One region of the Ralstonia sp. 110700041-2 genome, then DNA from elsewhere that is predicted to be linked to it. Evidence: riboswitches for the same ligand, from Rfam matches in the RefSeq annotation. Region 1 holds a riboswitch; the other holds the start of a gene.
The links. Region 1 has a riboswitch for glycine ahead of gcvT (glycine cleavage system aminomethyltransferase GcvT). Riboswitches for the same ligand answer to the same signal wherever they lie in the genome.
Positions count from the first base shown of each region.

Region 2: it holds a riboswitch for glycine, as region 1 does, so the genes downstream of both, ACUXH0_RS24515 (D-amino acid dehydrogenase) here and gcvT (glycine cleavage system aminomethyltransferase GcvT) in region 1, are expected to answer to the same signal.

Region 1 covers NZ_JBSFAI010000004.1:170,236-181,059, forward strand. The annotation lists gene gcvP (aminomethyl-transferring glycine dehydrogenase) at 1-862, opposite strand, end outside; gene gcvH (glycine cleavage system protein GcvH) at 947-1,327, opposite strand; gene gcvT (glycine cleavage system aminomethyltransferase GcvT) at 1,375-2,502, opposite strand; glycine riboswitch at 2,632-2,759, opposite strand; glycine riboswitch at 2,772-2,869, opposite strand; gene ACUXH0_RS07570 (hypothetical protein) at 3,030-3,356, opposite strand; gene ACUXH0_RS07575 (UvrD-helicase domain-containing protein) at 3,630-5,750, shown strand; gene ACUXH0_RS07580 (ABC transporter substrate-binding protein) at 6,292-7,380, opposite strand; gene hemN (oxygen-independent coproporphyrinogen III oxidase) at 7,635-9,119, shown strand; gene pyk (pyruvate kinase) at 9,144-10,622, opposite strand.
Region 2 covers NZ_JBSFAI010000020.1:68,244-79,067, forward strand. The annotation lists gene ACUXH0_RS24505 (bifunctional sugar phosphate isomerase/epimerase/4-hydroxyphenylpyruvate dioxygenase family protein) at 1-814, shown strand, start outside; gene ACUXH0_RS24510 (porin) at 936-2,000, shown strand; gene ACUXH0_RS24515 (D-amino acid dehydrogenase) at 2,068-3,321, opposite strand; glycine riboswitch at 3,467-3,572, opposite strand; gene eutC (ethanolamine ammonia-lyase subunit EutC) at 3,637-4,428, opposite strand; gene ACUXH0_RS24525 (ethanolamine ammonia-lyase subunit EutB) at 4,449-5,831, opposite strand; gene chrA (chromate efflux transporter) at 5,956-7,191, shown strand; gene dbpA (ATP-dependent RNA helicase DbpA) at 7,242-8,639, opposite strand; gene ACUXH0_RS24540 (hypothetical protein) at 8,654-8,839, opposite strand; gene ACUXH0_RS24545 (PHA/PHB synthase family protein) at 9,437-10,824, shown strand, end outside.

The DNA.
Region 1 (10,824 bases):
TGTTGCCGATCACGACGTCTGCACCCCATTCGCCCGGCGCGGCCAGCAGCGTGAGTGCCAGCAGGTCGGCGGCGGCTACGACCAGACCGCCGGCGGCGTGCACGGCATCGGTCAGGGCCTGGTACGTCGCCAGATCGCCCAGCAGCGCACCGTTGGCGCCCGGGTATTGCAGCAGCACGCCAAACGCGTCGTGCTTGGCCGCATCGGCCGCCGGGCCGGTCACCACTTGCACGCCGATCGGCTCGGCGCGCGTGCGCACGACTTCCAGCGTTTGCGGCAGCACGTCGTCCGCCACGAAGAACACGGTCGACTTCGACTTGCCAATGCGCTGCAGCAGCGTCATGGCTTCAGCTGCGGCGGTCGCTTCGTCCAGCATCGACGCATTGGCGATGTCCATGGCCGTCAGGTCGATCACCATCTGCTGGAAGTTCAGCATCGCTTCCAGGCGGCCCTGCGAGATTTCCGGCTGATACGGCGTGTACGCCGTGTACCAGGCAGGGTTCTCGAGGATGTTGCGCAGGATGACGCCTGGCGTATGCGTGCCGTAATAGCCCTGGCCGATCAGGCTCTTGACCACGCGGTTCTGCCCGGCGATGCCGCGCAGCTTGGCAAGCGCCGCTTCTTCGGTCAGCGGCTGCGTGAATTCGCCCAGCGGCATGCCGTCCTGGCGGCGGATGGCCGGCGGAATCACGGCGTCGATCAGCGCGGCGCGGCTGGTGTAGCCCAGCGTGCCGAGCATGGCGGTCTGCTCGTCGGCAGACGGGCCGATGTGGCGGTGCGCGAAGGCGTCGCGCGCCTCCAGGTCAGCCAACGTCGGGCGTTCGGCGGCAAGCGCCGAGGAAGCGGGGTGCGGAGCGTTCATGGCAAGGGCTCGAAATTCAGGCGATGCAAGCAATGGCCGATGCGCAGCGCAGGTCAGGGCGCGCGCACCGGCCGGAGGACCGGCTTAGCCGATCTTGGCTTCGTAATCAGCAGCCGACATCAGGGCGTTCACGTCGTCGGCGTTGGCCGGCTTGATCTTGAACAGCCAAGCGTCGTAGGCGCCTGCGTTCACGGATTCCGGCGCGCCCGCGGCATCTGCGTTGTTGGCGACGATCTCGCCGGCCACCGGGGCGAAGATGTCGGAAGCGGCCTTGACAGACTCCACCACGGCAATCGCTTCGTCCTTGGCGACGGCGCGGCCGGCTTCCGGCAGCTCCAGGAAGACGATGTCGCCGAGCTGTTCCTGCGCGAAGTCGGTAATGCCGATGGTCAGCGTGCCGTCGGCTTCAACGCGGATCCACTCGTCGTGTTCGGTGTACTTCAGATCGGCGGGGACGTTGCTCATGAAAGGTTTCTCCGGAAGATGGGTATGGGGGAATGCAGATTCGGTGTTCAGCTGACCAGCGCCTTGCCATTGCGCACGAACGGCAGTTTAACCACAGTCGCGGTCAACTTGCGGTCGCGAATTTCGACCTGCACGTCGGTGCCGACGGGCACCTCCTTGGGCAGGCGCGCCAGTGCGATGGAGAGCGACAGGCTCGGGCTGAACGTGCCGCTGGTGATCTCGCCGTCACCGGCGGCGGTGATGACTTTCTGGTGGGCGCGCAGCACGCCGCCCTTGTCGCGCAGGATCAGGCCGACGAACTGTTCGCGTTGTCCACCGGCTTGCAGCGCGGCCTTGCCGGTGAAGTCGCGTTCGCTTTGCAGGTCGACCGTCCAGGCGAGGCCGGCGTCGAGCGGCGAGACGTGCTCGTCCATGTCCTGGCCGTAGAGGTTCATGCCGGCTTCCAGGCGCAGCGTGTCGCGCGCGCCGAGGCCTGCCGGGCGCACGCCGGCCTGCAGCAGGCGCTCCCACACGCCCGCGATCTGCGCGGCCGGCACGACCAGTTCGAAACCGTCTTCACCGGTGTAGCCGGTTCGGGCCACCATGATCTCGCCCACGTTTTCCACGGTCACAAAGCCCGCGTTGAACGGCTTCAGCGCGTCGCCCACGGCCTGCGAGCCGGGCAGCGCGGCGTAGGTCTTGGCACGCGCGTTCGGGCCCTGCACCGCCAGGATGCCCAGTGGCTCGGCACCCGCGTTGTTGTCGGAGCGGCGCGGCGTGATCGTCACGTCGGTGCCGGCGGCGGCGTTCTGCGCGACGATCCATTCCAGGTCCGTCGGGGCGGTGCCTGCGTTGACCACCAAGCGGAACCAGTCTTCGCGGAAGAAGTAGACGATCAGATCGTCGATCACGCCGCCCTTGGGGTTCAGCATGCAGCTGTAGAGCGCCTTGCCGGGCGTCTGGAGCTTGTCGACATTGTTGGCGAGCAGCCCACGCAGGAAGTCGCGCACGCGCGCGCCGGTGAGGTCGACCACGCACATGTGCGAGACGTCGAAGACGCCGGCGTCCTGGCGCACGGCGTGGTGCTCTTCGATTTGGGAGCCGTAGTTGACGGGCATGTCCCAGCCGCCAAAGTCGACCATGCGGGCGCCCAGCGAGCGGTGGATGGCATTGAGCGGCGTGTGTTGGAGCGTCATGGAATCTCTCGGCAGAGGCGCCGCCACTGTGGCCGGGCGCGGCGCGTTATTCGGGACCAGAAAAGCAAAAAGGCCACCCGCGCAGCCTGATGCCTCATGGTGACGCCATGAAGATCAACAAGCTGCGCAGATGGCCCCTCTGTCCTTGGTACCTGAGAGATTGCGAAGCGGGGCGCATAGCGGTGCGCGCCGTTCGTGAGCCCCTTCGGTGGGCGCCCGCAGTGGTCGTGCGGCGCCAGCTCTCCAGAGTGCGGTCGGACGCATGTCCGCCGATCCGCCCGGTCCTGGATGCCTGAGAGTTTTCGGGTGCTACCCCTTCGGCGGCGCCTTGCCGTGTACGGCGGGCACGCTCTCCCGGATGGATGGGCGGAATTTACGGAAGGGGGATGGGATTGTCAATCAGGACAAATCGATGGCGCATTTTGGCAGCCACACAGCCAAAAACGGCCACACCTTCGGGGCGCTGGCGGGGCCGCCAACCCAAAGCGTGTGGCCGGAGTGCGGCTGTTGGTTGGTGTTGCTTCGACTTACTTGCCGATTTGGCGACTGACCTGGTTTTCCTGCTGGTTCAGCGTGCGCTGTTCCTGCTTGGTGATGTGCCCACCGTTTTGCGAGGCCATGTCGCGCTCTTCCTGGCGAATCTGGCGGTCTTCCTTGTGCAGCTGGCGCGCCTGGCCCTTGGTGATTTCGCCTTCCTTCACTTCGTTGTGGATACGCTTGTTCTGGTTGGCGAGGCGGTGGTTGACCTCGGCGCGGCGCGGGTGGTCCTTTTGCCATTGCGTCTGGGCGAAGGCGCCGGTGGTGGCGGACAGGGCGACGGCGGTTACGGCCAGGATCTTGGCGATGCGGTTCATGGTTTCTTCCTCCGGTGGGCGGCTGACCGATTCAGCCGCTGTCCCGTCCATAACGGCACGTTTTGGCTCCGGGCTGACCGCCATCGTGTAACGGGGCGTAAGCGGTGTAACGGCCGGAAGCAAAGCGAGGGGCGCAAACGCGTGCGGTGCGGTATTGGCACCTCCGACAGCGCCCCGGCAAACGGCTTTTCATCGGCTCAATCGATGCAAACGCGCCGTGCTACCATCGCCCTCCGCTGTCGTTCCCGCCTGCTTTTTCTTCCGCCTGTTCCCATGTCTTCCGGTCTCGCCCACGGGCTCAATGCTGCCCAATCCGAAGGTGTGCATTACCTCGACGGCCCATGCCTGGTGCTGGCCGGGGCGGGCTCGGGCAAGACGCGCGTGATCACGCAGAAGATCGCGCACCTGATCCTCGACAAGGGCTTCGAGCCGCGTCACATCGCCGCCGTCACGTTCACCAACAAGGCGGCCAAGGAAATGCAGGAGCGCGTGGCCAAGCTGATGGACGGCAAGACGCGCGAAGACGGCAAGCGCATTCCCATCAAGCAGTTGACGGTCTGTACGTTCCACTCGCTGGGCGTGCAGATCCTGCGGACCGAAGCCGAGCACGTGGGCCTGAAGCCGCGCTTCTCGATCATGGATTCGGACGACTGCTTCGGGATGATCCAGGAGCAGTTGGCGACCACCGACAAGCAGTTGATCCGCCGCGTGCAGAGCACGATCTCGCTGTGGAAAAACGGTCTCGTCGATCCGGACACCGCGATTGCCGAGGCGCTCGCCAACAACAATGTTGATGATCACCAGGCGGCGCTCGTCTACCGCAACTACGTGGCGACGCTGCATGCGTATCAGGCGGTGGATTTTGACGACCTGATCCGGATTCCCGCCGAGCTGTTCGCGCGCAATGAAGAGGTGCGCCTGAAGTGGCAGAACCGTCTGCGCTACTTCCTCGTCGATGAATACCAGGACACCAACGCTTGCCAGTATCAACTGTTGAAGCTGCTGGCGGGGGGCTCGCACTTGCGTGCGCCGGCCTTCACGGCGGTGGGCGACGACGATCAGGCCATCTATGGCTGGCGGGGCGCCACGCTCGACAACCTCAAGCTGCTGCAGACGGATTTCCCGAACCTGAAGGTGATCAAGCTGGAGCAGAACTACCGCTCCACGGTGCGTATTCTGAATGCCGCCAACGCGGTCATCGCACAGAACCCGAAGCTGTTCGAGAAGACGCTGTGGAGCGAGCACGGCATGGGCGACGCGATCAACGTGACGAGCGCCAATGACGAGGAGCACGAGGCCGAGAGCGTCGTCTTCAAGCTGTCCGCCCACAAGTTCGAGCGCCGCGCGCAGTTTCGGGATTACGCGATTCTGTATCGCGGCAACTTCCAGGCGCGTCTGTTCGAGCAGATCCTGCGGCGCGAGCGCATTCCGTACGTGCTCTCGGGTGGGCAGAGCTTTTTCGACAAGGCCGAGATCAAGGATCTGTGCGCGTATCTGCGCCTGATTGCCAACGCGGATGATGATCCTGCGTTCATCCGCGCCATCACCACACCCAAGCGCGGCGTGGGGAATGCGACGCTCGAAGTGCTGGGTTCGTTTGCGGGGCAGGCCAAGGTGTCGCTGTTCGAGGCGGCGATGATGGGTGGTATCGAAGCACAGCTTGCGCCGCGCCAGCTTGAGCCGTTGCGCGTGTTCTGCGAGTTCATCGTGCGGCTGTCGGACCGCGCCGCCAAGGAGCCTGCTGCCACGCTGCTCGACGAGATGATGGAAGGCATCCATTACGAGGCCTACCTGTACGACACCTATGACGAGCGCCAGGCCCAGAACAAGTGGACCAACGTGCTGGAGTTTCTCGACTGGCTCAAGCGCAAGGGCACCAAGCCGGAGAAGGAAAGCGAAGAAGACGCCACCGGTTTCGACAATGCCGATGGCCTGATGGACGCCGGCAAGAACCTGCTGGAACTCACGCAGACCATCGCGCTGATCAGCATGCTCGAAGGCCGGGAAGAGGACCCGGATGCGGTGCGCCTGTCCACGCTGCATGCGAGCAAGGGGCTGGAGTATCCGCACGTGTTCCTGGTCGGCGTGGAAGAGGGCATCCTGCCGCACTGCCGCGAAGACGATGAGTTGACCGACGAGAAGATCGAAGAAGAACGGCGGCTGATGTATGTGGGTATCACGCGGGCACAGCGCAGCCTGCATATCAGCTGGTGCAAGAAGCGCAAGCGCGCGAGAGAGACGGTGGTGTGTGAGCCGTCGCGCTATATCGCCGAGATGAAGCTTGGGGAAGATGCCGGCCCGACGCCGGAGGACACCATGCCGGCGATGTCGCCGAAGGATCGGTTGGGGGCGTTGAAGGGGTTGTTGGCGGCTAAGAAACCTGTGGCTTCGTGAGGGGGTTTTGGTTTTTGGTTTTGGTGCATCCCTTGTTTCATCCCCTGCCGGGGCTGACTCACTTTCTTTGTCTTGCCAAAGAAAGTAAGCAAAGAAAGGCGCGCCCGAGATGGCGAAAGATTCCTTCAATTTCCGTAACCGGGCGGAGGCGGGGAAAACTCGCTGCGCTCAGACAGTTCCCCGCCTTTTTTCCGCCCGCTTACGAAAATTGAAGGCGCCATCTAGGGCAGGAAAGTCAAAGGACAAAAGCCACACCCTCGGGGCGCAAGCCCAAACGAAAAGGCCAACCTCACGACGGGTTGGCCTTTCTCTTTTGACGTTGAGCCCTTGATGGCGCCTTGAATTTTTGTGAGCGGGCTGGAAAAGGAAGGAGGCTTGTCTGAGCGCAGCGAGTTTGCCTCCTTCCCCGCACGGTCACACAAATTCAAGGGGAAGTCGCCATCTCGGGCGCGCCTTTCTTTGCTTACTTTCTTTGGCAAGACAAAGAAAAGTAAGTCGGTCCCGGCAGGGAACGAAAGGAGGGCGGACCACCAAGCCAGAATCAATTCCCCGCTCCCTGAATGTAATTCAGATCAACAAACTCGCTTCCCCGATTTCCACGCGTGAAATCCAGCGTGAACCCGCCCACATCAACGCGCGTCTGCAACGCGCGCCGCAGTTCCACGCCGGTCATCTTGCCGCCCGCGGCATTCATCGCCTGAATCAAATACACCGCGGCGATATACCCCGATAGCGTCGCAGCGGAAGGCGGTTCATCCAGAAACTGCTTCATCCGCGCCATATGCTCGCGCGCGACTTTGGTGACGCCGCTGGCCGGGTTTGGCACCGTCTGGGCGAGCAGCATGCCGCCGCTGTAGCCGGAGCCCAGGATTTCGCGCGCCACTTGAGGGTTGACGGACGACAGCCCGACCAGAAAGCCATACCAGCCCTGCTGCGCCAGCGCACGTCCGACGGTGGCGTAGGTGAGCGTGTCGCCGGCGATGATCACCGCTGTTGGCTTTGTCGGCGCGATGCGGGCCGCAAGCTCGGCCGGGTCTCCGGTAAGTGTGTAAAGGTCCAGCGTTTCGGCAGCATTTCCCTTGGCGATCGAGCCACGCAGACGCACCCCGAGTTGCGGATCGAAGCCCGCTGCCGTGACGAGTGCAATCCGCCGCATGCCGAACTGCCGCAGCCGGTTGTGCGCGGCGACGATTTCGTGGTCGTAATCGGGGCGGATGAACAAAACGTTGTCGGCGGTCGACGTCGCACCTGAGAGCGGGGCGAGCAACGGCACATTGCGCCGTGCGATCTCGGGAGACGCTGCCAGCACCGGCAGCAAGCGTTCGCTTACGCCAAAGAGCAACTCGACATGGTCGCGTTCGATCATGTCAACGGCCTGCGGGATGGCTTCGTTGAGCGCCGCCTCGCGCCGGACGAGGCTGATGCGCCGGCCCTTGATGCCGCCGCTCTGGTTGGCTGCATCGAAAGCCACCTTGGCGCCCGCCATGAAGTCGCGCGCATAGTCGGCCTGGTCTGCGCCGCGCTCGATCAGTTGCCCCACGACGAACGACGTGCCTTGCGCATGCGCCGTCAGCGTGACGGCCGCCCAGGCCAGTGCGCACGCGCCGCGGCGTGCCAGTCTCTGCCACATGGTGCTTCCCCCAAAAGACGAGTCGACGGCCTGTGCTGTTGTGTTGTTTTGACGGCCTGCGTACGACGGGCGACGAGCCCTTGGCGCCGATCGCCGATGTTAGGGGGCAGAACATGACAGATCGGTGAAGTTGGGGCCCTCCCAACGGAGGGTGAGGCGCGTTTGAACAGGCGTTGACGGACGTTGACACACATCAACGCGGCGCCCACATCGCAGTTTTAGGATGAGGCATCGCCCCCACAACGATCGCCCCCATGTTTCCGTTCGCCAAGCCGGCCGACAATCCGTCCGCCGCAAATGACACCGCCTTCCGCTGGTCGGCGCCGCAGGTGCGCGCGCTCGCGCAGCGCTTTGATACGCACGGCCCGCGCTACACCTCGTACCCAACGGCCGACCGCTTTCACAACAAATTCGGCAACGCCGATTACCTCGACGCCTTGCACCGCCGCGCCGCGATCGCGCCCGCGCTGCATGCGCCGCTGTCGCTGTACATGCACCTGCCGTTCTGCGCGAACCTTTGCTACTACTGCGGCTGCAACAAGGTCATCACAAAGGATCACTCCCGCAGCGCACGGTACGTTGAAACGCTCGCCCGCGAGATGGCGATGGTCGCCAACCAGATCGGCCCACTGCGCCGCGTGACGCAGTTGCATTGGGGCGGCGGCACGCCGACTTTTCTTGCGCACGACGAAATGCGTGCCGTGATGGCCGCCACGCGCGAGCATTTCGACGTGGCCAACGATGGGGAGATCTCCGTCGAACTCGACCCGCGCCATGCCGACGACGCCACGCTCGAAGTATTGGCCGAGATCGGTTTCAACCGCGCAAGCCTGGGCATCCAAGACTTTGACCCCGACGTCCAGCGCGCGGTCCACCGCATCCAAAGCGTGGAAGAGACACGTCGCGTGGTCGACACCGCGCGCCGGCTGGGCTTCGAGTCGATCAGCTTCGACCTGATCTACGGCTTGCCATATCAGCGCACGGAAACCTTCAACGCCACGCTGGATCGCGTGCTGGAGATGGCGCCCGATCGGCTGTCCGTCTACAGCTATGCGCATCTGCCGCACCTGTTCAAGGCGCAGCGCCGCATCGACATGCTCACGCTGCCTACCGCCGACGAAAAGCTCGACTTGCTCGCCATGACGGTCGAGCGGCTCGTCGCCGAAGGCTATGTCTACATCGGCATGGATCACTTTGCGCGGCCTGACGATGCACTCGCCGTCGCACAGCGTGAAGGGCGGCTGCAGCGCAATTTCCAGGGCTATTCCACGCACGCCGATTGCGACATGCTGGCGTTTGGCGTGTCCGCCATCAGCCGCGTGGGCGATGTGTATGCGCAGAACGAAAAGGATCTCGACGCGTACTACGCTCGCATCGACGCAGGCGAGCTGGCCGTGCTGCGCGGCATGTCGCTCACGCCGGACGATCACGTGCGCCGCGCGCTGATCGGCGAGCTGATGTGCGGATTTGAATTGAACATGCGCGCATTCGGCGCGCGCCACGGGCTGGACTTCAAGCGCAGTTTTGCGGACGAGTTGCAGGCGCTGGCGCCGCTGGAAGAAGCCGGGCTGGTGAAGGTCGGGGACGAGCGCATCGTCATCACACCGCAAGGGCGGCTGCTCGTGCGCCGCATCGCGATGGTGTTCGATGCGCACCTGCGCGAGGCGGGCACGGAGCGCGCGATGGAAGCCGAGGGCAAGCCCGTCACCTTTGTCCCGCGCTACTCCAAGGTGGTCTGACCTTCCTGCTGGCCCGAAGCCACGTCAGACCGTTGCCGGTTCGGGCTGCAGTGCAGTGGTTTGCGTCTGGGCGCTGACCAACGTCTGTGGCCATATTTCTGCCAGGCGCAGCAGGTTGGTTGACCCGGCCTGACCGAACGGCATGCCCGCCGTGATGGCGATCTGGTCGCCCGACACGGCAAAGCCTTCACGCGCGGCGGCGCGGCACGCCGCGTCCACCATCTCGTCGACATTGCTCACATCGGGGCTGACCGTGCTATGCACGCCCCACGCGATCGCCAGCCGGCGCGCTGTATCCAGGCGCGGCGTGATGCTGACGATGGGCGCCAGTGGCCGCTCGCGTGCGGCGCGCAGGCTCGTCTTGCCGCTGGACGTGTAGGTGACGGTAGCCACTGCACCCAGGATGTGCGTGACGTCGCGCAGGGCTGCGCAGATGGCATCCTGGCGCGTGGGCAGCGGCGGTTGATGCTGCGCGTCGATCAGGTTGCGGTACAGCGGGTCGCGCTCGGTCTCGGCAATGATGCGGTTCATGATGCTGACCGCCGCCACCGGATGCTTGCCGCTGGCCGACTCGGCCGACAGCATCACGGCATCGGTGCCGTCGTACACGGCGCTGGCCACGTCGGAGGCTTCGGCACGTGTCGGCACTGGCGCTTCGATCATCGATTCCAGCATCTGCGTGGCCACGACCACCGGCTTGCCGTGCTGGCGCGCCATGCGCAGGATGCACTTCTGCACGCCGGGCACGCGCTCGGGCGGCAGCTCGACGCCCAGATCACCACGCGCCACCATCAGCGCGTCGGAGGCCTGCACGATGTCTTCCAGATGCAGCAGCGCTGCGGGCTTCTCGATCTTGGAGAGCAGCCCGGCGCGGTCGCCAATGATCTCGCGTGCGGCGATCACATCTTCGGCGCGCTGCACGAACGACAGCGCAATCCAGTCCACACCCAATGACAGCGCGAAGTCCAGATCGCGCAGATCTTTCTCGGTAAGCGCGGGAATGGGAATCACGGCATCCGGCACATTCACGCCCTTGCGGTCGGACAGCGGGCCGCCATCGACCACGCGCGTGACGATGGCCGTCGGGTCGGCGGCTTCCACGGCCAGGCGGATCTTGCCGTCATCGAGCAACAGCGATTGCCCCGGCGCGGCCGCGGCATACAACTCGGGGTGCGGCAGGTGCACACGCGTGACATCACCCGGCGCCGGATCGCGGTCGAGCACAAAGCGATCACCGTTCTTGAGCACGACGCGGCCGTCGGCAAACGTGCCGATGCGCAACTTCGGGCCTTGCATGTCTGCGAGGATGCCGATCGGGCGGCCGGTCTCGGCCTCCACCGCGCGCACGGTGTCGTAGCGCTTGCGGTGGTCTTCGTGCGAGCCGTGGCTGAAGTTCAGGCGGAAGACGTCTGCGCCGGCGTCGAAGAGGGCGCGGATGGTGTCTTTGTCGCTGCTGGCGGGGCCTAGGGTGGCTAGGATTTTGGTATTGCGGAAGCGGCGCATCGTTGATGGCTCCGGTGGCTGGCTATTGCTTGCTGCGTTTGCGGACCTTGGCGGTCCATCTCCCTTTCACCCCCTGCCGGGGGCGACTCACTTTCTTTGTCTTGCCAAAGAAAGTCAGCAAAGAAAGGCGCGCCCGAGATGGCGACCCCTTCCTTGAATTTGTGTAACCGGGCGGAGACGGGGAAAACTCGCTTCGCTCAGA
Region 2 (10,824 bases), on a different contig from region 1:
GATCGGCCTGAAGGTGGACGACGCCGAGCGCGCCATGGCACGCGCACGTGTGCTGTGCGCCCAGGAGTGGCGCGGGCCGGTGGGGCCTGCCGAACGCAGCATTCCCGCGCTGCGGGCCCCCGATGGCACGCTGCTCTATCTGATCGACGACCGCCAAGCCGATCGCAGCATCTACGAAAGCGATTTCGTTCTCCATCCTGGCATACAGGACGATGCAGCGGGATTGGCATCAATCGACCACGTCGCGCACGCGCTGCCCGCACATCGGCTCGACAGCTTCGTGCTGTTCTACCGGGCCATCTTCGGCATGGAAGCCGAACCCGAACAGGAGATTGCCGACCCGTACGGCCTAGTCAAAAGCCGTGCGATGGTGAGCCCCGACCGCAACGTGCGGATTCCGCTCAACGTATCGGAGAGCGGGCGCACCGCCACCGGCCGGTTCATTGCCGCCTACGCGGGCTCGGGCGTGCATCACATTGCCTTCCGCACCGAGCGGCTGTTCGAAACCATTGAGGCCATCGACCGAGGCGCCGCCCACCTGCAGCACGTGCCAGAGAACTACTACGACGACGTTGCCGCCCGCCTGGGGCTGGACGATGCGCTGCTCACCCGCCTGCACGACGATGGTCTGCTCTACGACCGCGACCCGCACGGCGATTTTCTGCACACCTACACCGAGCCCTTTCGCGAGCGCTTCTTCTTCGAGCTTGTCCAGCGCAACGGCTACCTGGGCTACGGCGCGGCAAACGCCGCTGTGCGCATGGCCGTACAGGCGCAACTGAGCCGCACCACCACCAATACGGCTGACCACTGAGTCACGAAGACTTTGGCGCTCGCGGTCGTGCGGCCGTGGGCGTTATCCACGCAACACCACGGCTGCGCGGGCAGCCGTTGCAGATCCATCCCCATCACATCAAAGAGGAGACAAGGGAGCCATGAACAAGACAATGATTGCCGCATTGGTGCTCGGAGCCACGAGCCTGCCAGCGGCAGCGCAAACCACCGGCGGTGTCACGCTCTACGGGCTGATCGACACCACCATCCGCTACAGCACGCACGAAAACGCGGCAGGCAACAGCAATCTGCAGATGATGGACGGCGTGCTGACCGGTAGCCGCTGGGGCCTGCGTGGCACCGAAGACCTGGGTGGCGGCACCAAGGCCATGTTCATCCTGGAATCGGGCTTCTTCCCCGATACCGGCGGCAGCCAGCAGGGCGGGCGACTGTTCGGACGCACCGCGGTGGTGGGCCTGGAAGGCGACTACGGCAAGCTCTACCTCGGCCGGCAATACACGCTGGCACACGAGGTTTTGTCTTCGTACGAGGCGATGGCGTTTGCCAACAACTCCATCGTCGGCTATCAGGGCGGCAACTACACCGGCCTGCGCTACGACAACACGGTCAAATACATCAAGTCGTTTGGCGGCCTGCAGCTTGCCGGTGCATGGACGTTTGGGGAGGCGGCCGGCAGCTTCAGCAAGAGTTCGGCCGGCGCCGGCTCGATCGTCTACAGCATGGGGTCGGCTGAAGTGGGCGCGGTGTACCAGGTCACGCGCGATGTGTCGTCGGCGTTCTTCGGCGCGGTGCCGGCGGCGCTTGCCAGCAAGCAGACGGTCTGGGGTTTTGGCGGCAAGCTGGATACCTCGATTGCCACGTGGTACCTCGGCTACACGAACAGCCGCCTCGACGTGGCCGACTACAAGAACCAGGCCGCCTATGTGGGCGCAAAGGTGCCGATCTCCGGCGCACTGAGCTTCATCGGCACCGTGCAGTACGACTGGATGAAGCACCTCGATTCCAGCGGCAAGCGCCTGACCACCGCCGGCATGCTCGACTACGCCTTCAGCAAGCGCACCGATGTGTATGCCGAGGTGGACTACACGCATCTGCAGGGGAGTTGGGTGGCGTTGGACAGCGCCGCCGCGTTCAACAACTCCGGCAACCTGTACGGCAACAACTCGCGCTTGGGCGTGATGCTGGGCGTGCGACACAAGTTCTGATCGCTTGGATCGTTCTCGCAATGAATAAGCCCGCCAGCGTCCCGGCGGGCTTTTTCGTTTTCTGCGATCAATGCACCGGGCAATCTCGCGCGATCACGTCGCCCACCATCGCGGCAGTGGCGCCGGACAGCGTCCAGCCGAGGTGCCCGTGGCCTGTGTTGTAGAACACGCGCGCGTGCCTGCCACGGCCGACGCGCGGCATCATGTCCGGCATCATCGGGCGCAAGCCGGCCCAGGGCACCACGCGCGACGTGCCCATCGCAAAGTTGCGGCGCGTCCAGGCCACCAGGGGTTCGATGCGGTCGGCGCGGATGTCGCGGTTGTAGCCATTGAACTCCGCCGTGCCGGCCACGCGGAACCGGCCAGTGCCCAAGCGGCTTGTCACGATCTTCGCGCTCTCATCCAGCAGGCTGACCCACGGCGCGCCTTGCACGCTGGCTTCATCGTCCAGGTGCACCGTAATCGAATAACCCTTGACCGGATACACGTTGATGCGATCGCCCACCAGTTGCGCGATATGCCGGCTGCCCACGCCCGCGCAGACGACCATCGCATCGGCGGCAAGGTCCTGAACGATATTCGCCGCACTGGTGGAAAGGCGGTCATCCAGCGTGGTCTGCAGCAGGAGGCGGACGCCGCCTTCAGTGGTTTGCACATCGCGCACATCCACGCCTTGCATGAAGCGCACGCCGCGCCTTTCGCAGGCCTGCGCGAGGCCCCGCGTGAACTTGTGGATGTCACCGGTGGCGTCGGATTCGGTGAAGTAGCCGCCGTAGTAGTTGCCGCGTAGCGTCGGCTCAATGGCGGCAATCTCCTCGGGGCTCACGGCGTGGCGCTCAAGGCCGCCGGCGACGAGCAGGGCGTTGGCCTTGCCTGCTGCCGCAAAGCTGGCCTTGTCGTGATAGACGTGCAGAATGCCGCGCTTCTGCAGGTCGAAATCGATCTGCTCGCGTTCCGCCATCGCAAACAGATGCTTGCGTGCCTCGATGGCCATGCGTGTGGTTTCGATGGTGTTGCGGCGGTAGTGCGCGATGCTGGCCACGAACTCGCCGATCCACGAGTATTTGTGCCACGAGGGCTTGGGATTGAGCAGCAGCGGGGCATCGTTGCGCAGCATCCATTTGATGCCCTTGAGCAGCGTGCCAGTGCTGTTCCAGACTTCAGCGTTGCTGGCGGAAAGCTGCCCGCCGTTGGCGAACGATGTTTCCATGGCCGGATACAGGTGGCGGTCGAGTACCGTGACCTGATAACCGAGTTGCGAGAGCGTGTAAGCAGTGGTGACGCCGGATATGCCGGCGCCGACGATGACGATGTGCGTCATGGCGGTCCCTATGGAGTGATGTCATGACCGGACGATCCGGTCGGCTCACCCCATCTGTCTCGGGACCTGAGAGCTTGGGCGTCAGCAGCGCTGGCGCCTTCCCCTTCGGTGGGCGCGCGCGTGCACGCCTCTCTCCAGATTCGCAGTCGACGCCACAGTCCTTTTGCCTGAGAGTTTCCGGGGTGGTTGCTCCATCGGCGCCGGGCGTTGCGCGCGTGTGCGTTGAGCCCGGTCTCTCCTGCGGCGTGTTGCAGCTGTCGTTGGTGCGTCAGCCGCGCCTGCGTGCTGCCGGTGTGGGCAGCGGGAGGGAGTGTGTCATGGGTCGTGACGTTCGGCAAGTCGGGCTGCCCCGTAGGCAACGGCCGGCGTGTCGTCCTTCAGGTCGACGCCACTGCGGCCCAGCGCCAGCGCGCCGTTGAGCAGGAACACCAGCCGGGTCGCTGCCTGGTCATAGGTCAGACCTGCCGGCCGCACATTGGAGATGCAATTGCGCTCCGCATCGGAGCGGCCAACGCACGGCGCGTAGGTCAGGTAAATGCCTAGGCTGTCAGGCGAACTCAACCCTGGCCGCTCACCGATCAGCATCACCACCTGCCGCGCGCCCAGCAGTGCACCGATCTCATCCCCCAGCGCAACCCGGGACTGCTCGGCGATGGCAACTGGCCCGATCGACCATCCGGCCGGCAGACGCTCACGCACGCTGCATAGCAGCTGCACTGCATGGCTTTGCACCGCCAATGCGGAGAGCCCATCGGCAATCACGAAGACAACGTCGAACGGCTGCGCTGGCCGCAACGCGCCAAGTCTTGCGCGGCTGGCCTCGTCAAGGCGGCGGCCAAGGTCGGGACGGCGCAGGTATTCCGCGCGATCGGCTGCCGCGCTGTGCGCGGTCACCACCGTGAAGCCCGCTTCACCAAGTGCGGCCGCCACCGCTGCGCTATCGAGCGGCAGGTGCACGGCGTCGCGCGCCTGGGCATGCGCCACGCCAAACGCCAGCACGGCGTCGGTCGTCTGGCTGTTGCCGGCGCGGCCCAGCGCGATACGGGCGTCGGTAAAGGCGCGCAGGTGCGCCCACGGATTCAGCTGGACGAGGGTGTGTTTCGGCATGTCTGGCTTCCCCACGGAATTCACAGTGCGTGAGCCAACTGCAGCAGCGGTTGCCGCGCCGTGGCGTCTTGCAGGCGGCCGGCAGCATCGACGATGCCCATGCTTTGTAGCCACGCCTCGAACTCCGGTGCGGGTCGCAACCCCAGCATGTCGCGCAGATAGAGCGCGTCATGGAACGACGTACTCTGGTAATTCAGCATGATGTCGTCAGCGCCCGGCACGCCCATGATGAAATGGATGCCCGCCACGCCAAACAGCGTGAGCAGCGTATCCATGTCGTCCTGATCGGCTTCGGCGTGGTTGGTGTAGCAGACGTCGCAGCCCATCGGCAGGCCCATCAGCTTGCCGCAGAAGTGGTCTTCCAATCCAGCGCGGATGATCTGCTTGCCGTCGTACAGATACTCCGGCCCGATAAAGCCGACCACCGTATTGACCAGCAGCGGCGAGAACGCCCGCGCCACCGCATACGCGCGCGCTTCCATGGTCTGCTGATCCACACCGTGGTGTGCGTTGGCCGACAGCGCGCTGCCCTGGCCGGTCTCGAAATACATCACGTTGTTGCCGACCGTGCCGCGCGCCAGGCTCTGCGCGGCGTCATGGGCCTCGGCCAGCAAGGCGAGGCTGATGCCGAATCCCGCGTTGGCCTGTTCGCTGCCCGCCACCGACTGGAACACCAGGTCGACCGGCGCACCTTGGTCAATGGCGCGCACCGTGTTCGTCACGTGCGTCAGTACGCAAGACTGCGTGGGAATGGCGTAGCGATTGCGCAGTTCGTCAACCAATTGCAGCAGCGAAACGATGGCGCCGAGATTGTCGCTGGCAGGGTTGATGCCGATGGTCGCGTCGCCGCAGCCATAGAGCAGGCCATCGATGATCGACGCAGCAATGCCTTTGGGATCATCCGTCGGGTGGTTGGGTTGCAGCCGGACCGACAACCGGCCCGGCAAACCGATGGTGTTGCGAAAGCGCGTGACCACGCGGCACTTGCGCGCCACGGCGATCAGATCCTGGTTGCGCATCAGCTTGCTGACCGCGGCGGCCATTTCCGGCGTGATGCCGGGCGCGACGCTTGCCAGTGTCTGGCTGTCGGTCTCATGCAGGAGCAGCCAGTTGCGGAATTCGCCCACCGTGAGCGAGGCGATCGGCTGGAAGGCCTGCGCGTCGTGCCGATCAAGAATCAGGCGCGTGACCTCGTCGTCTTCATAGGGCACCAGCGCTTCGTTGAGAAACACCGACAGCGGCACATCCGCCAGCGCCGTGCGCGCGGCCATGCGTTCGCCTTCGCTGGCGGCTGCCAAGCCAGCCAGATAGTCGCCCGAACGCGACGGGCTGGCCTTGGCCAGCAGCGTCTTGAGATCGTTGAACACATGGCGCTGTGCGCCAATGGTGTGGGCAAAGTGCATGATGGGATACCCGGCAGAGTCCAATGGCGGTGACGGCGATGCCTATCCTGCCACTTTAGTTGCCTTCCAAGCCATGGCGGCAATGTTCTAATACGGGTTTCTCAAACGTCGATATCCCGCGCCAATGACCGCTTCCGCCACACCGTCCCGTACACATCAAGCGGGCTCTGCCATGGAAGTGCTGGCGGTCTTTCTCAAGCTGGGCCTCACGAGCTTCGGCGGCCCTGTCGCGCATATCGGCTACTTCCGCCGCGAGTTCGTGGAGCGCCGCCGTTGGCTGGACGACGCAACATTCACCGATCTGGTCGGGCTGTGCCAGTTTCTGCCGGGGCCTGCCAGCAGCCAGGTCGGGTTTTCCGTCGGCCTGCTCCGGGCCGGCTGGCGCGGCGGGTTGGCGGCGTGGTGCGGCTTTACGCTGCCTTCCGTCTTGTTGCTGCTGGCATTTGCGATGCTCGCGCCGAGCCTCGGCGGCCCGTTTGGCGCGGGCCTGATCCACGGTTTGAAGCTGGTTGCCGTTGCTGTGGTGGCGCAGGCCGTGTGGGACATGGCGCGCAAGCTCTGTCCAGACTGGCAGCGCGCAGGCATCGCGGTACTCAGCATCGCCGTGCTTGGCGCGTTGACGACCGTCTACGCGCAACTTGTCGTGATTGCGCTTGGCGCCGCGCTGGGCCTGGTGTTGTGCCGGACATCCCTTCCGGCCAGCGGTAGCCAGAGGGCAGGGCAGGAGGCCGCATTCCGCGTGTCTCACGTGGCCAGCATCGTCAGCCTGGCGTTGTTCTGCGCGCTGCTGTTCGGACTTCCGGTTCTGACGGATCTTCATCCGTGGATGCCCGCGAAGGTATTCGATGCGTTCTATCGTTCGGGTGCATTGGTTTTTGGGGGCGGGCACGTCGTGCTTCCGTTGCTGGAGCAGCAGACGGTCGCGACCGGTTGGGTGGCATCGAACGATTTTTTGGCTGGCTACGGTGCCGCACAGGCCGTGCCGGGGCCGCTCTTCACCTTCGCCGCTTTCCTCGGTTGGACGATCGGCCCCGGGCTCAATCACTGGGCCGGTGCTGCCCTCGCTACGGTGGGTATTTTCCTGCCGGGCTTGCTGTTGGTCATCGCGGCGCTGCCTTACTGGCAGGGATTGCGCGCGCGCCCGTCCATGGCAGCGTTGCTTGCGGGGGTGAATGCCGCAGTGGTTGGGTTGCTGGCGTTTGCCCTTTACACGCCGGTCTGGACGAGCGCCGTGCGGTCATGGCTCGATTTTGCCGTCGCGGCGATTGCGTTCCTGCTGCTGACGCAATGGAAAACGCCACCGCTGATCGTGGTGGCGTTCTGTGCGGCGGCGGGTGTTGCCGCTGCCATGCTGGGTTGAATCACGCGCTTCCTGCGGGCGGCAACCGGTAGCTGCGCAGGGCAGGGGCGTCATTCATCCATCAGCCGAACCCTGACCTTCTTGCCCTTCAACGTGCCGGCGTTGAGCTTGCGCAGCGCGTCGCGCGCGATGCCGCGTTCGACCGCAACGTACGTCGAGAATTCGGTCACGTTGATCTTGCCGATCTGGTCGCCGCGAAAGCCGGCATCCCCAGTCAGTGCGCCGAGCACATCGCCAGGGCGGATCTTCTCCTTGCGCCCGCCCAGAATCTGCAGCGTTTCCATGGGCGGCAGCAGCGGCGCATCGTTGCCGGTATCCAGCTCGTCGAGCTTGTGCCATTCGACCTCGCGGCCGAGCGCCTGCTCGATATTGCCGACGCGCCCCATCTCGTCCATGCTGGCGAGGCTTAATGCCCAGCCGTTCTCATCGGCGCGGCCTGTGCGGCCAATCCGGTGCACGTGCACTTCGGGATCGGGCGTCACGTCAACGTTGATCACCGCTTCAAGCTGGGCGATATCGAGCCCTCGCGCGGCAACGTCGGTCGCAACCAGCACTGAGCAACTGCGGTTCGCGAACTGGATCAACACCTGGTCGCGCTCACGCTGTTCGAGTTCGCCATGCAGCGCAAGCGCGTGAATGCCCTGCGCGCGCAACACATCGAGCAGGTCTCGGCATTGCTGCTTCGTGTTGCAGAACGCGAGCGTGCTGACCGGACGGTAGTGCTTGAGCAGTTGCCCCACCGCATGCAGCCGCTGGCTGTCGGTCACCTCGTAGAAGCGCTGGCGGATCTTGCTGTCGTCGTGGCGCTCTTCGAGCTTCACTTCCTTCGGGTTGCGCAGAATCCGCTGGCTCAGCTTTGCAATACCTTCCGGGTACGTCGCCGAGAACAGCAGCGTCTGCCGATCGGCTGGACACTGGCGCACGACTGTTGCGATGTCGTCGAAGAAGCCCATGTCGAGCATGCGGTCGGCTTCGTCCAGCACCAGCGTCTTCAGTGCACCGAGCGCGAGATTGCCGCGCTCCAGATGGTCCATGATGCGGCCCGGCGTGCCGACGATGACGTGGGCGCCGTGCTCCAGGCTTGCGGCCTGCGGGCGCATCGGTGTGCCGCCGCACAGCGTCAGCACCTTCACGTTTTCTTCGGCACGGGCCAGGCGGCGGATCTCCTGCGCCACCTGATCGGCAAGTTCGCGCGTAGGGCACAGCACCATCGCCTGCACGTCGAAGCTGCGCGCGTCGAGCCGTGCGAGCAGGGCCAGCGCAAACGCAGCGGTTTTGCCGCTGCCCGTTTTTGCCTGCGCGATCAGATCGTGGCCGGCAAGGGCGATCGGCAGGCTTGCGGCCTGGATCGGCGTCATGTCGGTATAGCCGAGCTGCGCAAGGTTCGCGAGCACAGCCGGGGCGAGCGCTAGGGTGCTGAAGGGCGTGGCGGTCGGTTCGATGGTCATGTTGTTGCGCTGGGTCACTTGTACGGCTTGCCTTCGAGTTGTTCGTAGACGACGGTGCCGTCGGCAGCTTCGAAGCGTTCGACATAGTTGCGTGCGCCGCACAGCGCACAGCGGAACAGCGGCCCTTGGCCCTCGTCTTTGATCACGACGTCGGAAAGCTGCCACTGCGTGCCGCAGCTCTGGTTGATGCAAATGAACACGGTTTTCTCTAAATGGATGTTGTGTTGCGCCTCGATGACGAGGTGGTAGTCAGGGGCTGCGAGTGCACCGATATGAATCCAGATGGGTACCTCAACCACAAATGGCTTTGCCGCGCCATTTGCAGGAGTTTGCACTGCCCTGGGCCTATTTTGGCCCGAGCAGTGGAGATTGCATCTCGTCTGATGGAGTCGGCGCGTTGCGCTCAATGCATCCTGTGGTTGCGACAGATTCGCGGGCACAACCTGGAGCGCGATGGAAATCTGGGCCCGATGTTGCAGACCGCCGCGTTTTCCCCGCCGGACTCTAACACACCCATTTAGGCCGGTGGCCCGTTGACCGGGCCTCTTGGAATCCGCGGTTCCAGCCGGACCCGAGCGGCATCGGCGCGATATGAAAGCAGCGCGCTCATGTCCACTCCCAACCGCGGAACTCCGTCGCCACCGCCACTGCGACGACTGGCAGGCAACCGCAGATGTCGTTTCTGTGAAACCACCTAGAGTCGGCCCTCTTGTCCCAGTTTGAGGTGCATCAAGTCCGGGCCGTAGCCCCTGGCATCTAATGGATTGCATATTTCGCAATCGTTTGACGCCCCGACCATGCGCACCGCCCCCGTGCCGTCTTCGCCGACTGCAGAGCAGATCGACCTACCATTTCACGCGGCGCTTGCCCGCGCGTCCAATTCGCTTTCGATTGCATCAATGCAACTGGCCCTGTTCGATTGGGCGCTGCATCTGGCCGGCTCACCGGGCAAGCGGCTGGATCTATGGCGATTGGCGCTAACGCAGGCCCAACAACTCGAGGGTTACATCCGGAACTGCATGGCGTCCGGCCCTCAGAACGCGTGTCTTTGCGTCCAGCCGCCGGCCCGCGACCGTCGTTTCGCGGCCGACGAGTGGCGCCTGTGGCCGTTCAACGTGCTGCACCAGTCCTTCCTATTGACAGAACAATGGTGGGAGGCCGCCACGCGCGGCGTGTGGGGTGTCGCGAAGCACCATGAGGACGTGGTCGCCTTTGCTGCGCGTCAATGGCTCGACATGATGTCGCCGGGCAACCAATTGGCAACCAACCCCATTGTCCTGCGCCGGACCTTTGAGCAGCACGGCACCAACCTTGTGCGCGGCGCGCTCAATGCGCTTGACGATCTGGAGCGCTCCATGAGCGGCGCGCCGGCTGCCGGTACCGAACGCTTTATGGTGGGCCGCGATGTGGCCATCACGCCCGGCAAGGTGGTCTTGCGCAACCGCCTGATCGAGTTGATCCAGTACGCACCGGCTACGGGCAAGGTCCAGGCCGAGCCCATCCTGATCGTGCCGGCCTGGATCATGAAGTACTACATCCTGGATCTGTCGCCGCAGAACTCGCTGATCCGCTATCTGGTCGAGCAGGGCCATACCGTGTTCTGCATCTCCTGGAAGAACCCCGACGAGGCGGATCGCGCCCTCGACATGGATGACTACCTCAAGCTCGGCGTCTTTGCCGCGCTCGATGCCGTCAATGCCATCGTGCCGGGCCAGCGCGTCCACGCCGCCGGCTACTGCCTGGGGGGCACGTTATTGGCCATCGCTGCGGCTGCCATGGCACGCGATGGCGATGCACGGCTGGCGTCCATGACGCTCTTTGCCGCGCAGACTGACTTTTGCGAGCCGGGCGAACTGGGCCTGTTCATCGACGAGGCACAGGTCAGCCTGCTTGAAGCGCAGATGGAGCAGACCGGCTATCTGCGCGCCAGCCAGATGGCCGGGGCTTTCCAGATGCTGCGCTCATACGACTTGCTGTGGTCGCGCCTGGTGGGCGAATACTTGCTGGGCGACCGCGCACCCATGAACGATCTGATGGCCTGGAACGCCGACGCCACGCGCATGCCCGCGCGCATGCACAGCCAGTACCTGCGGCATCTTTTCCTGAACGACGACCTGAGCGAGGGCCACTATCCCGTCAACGGCAAGCCGGTGGCACTCAACGAGATCGATTTGCCCATCTTCGT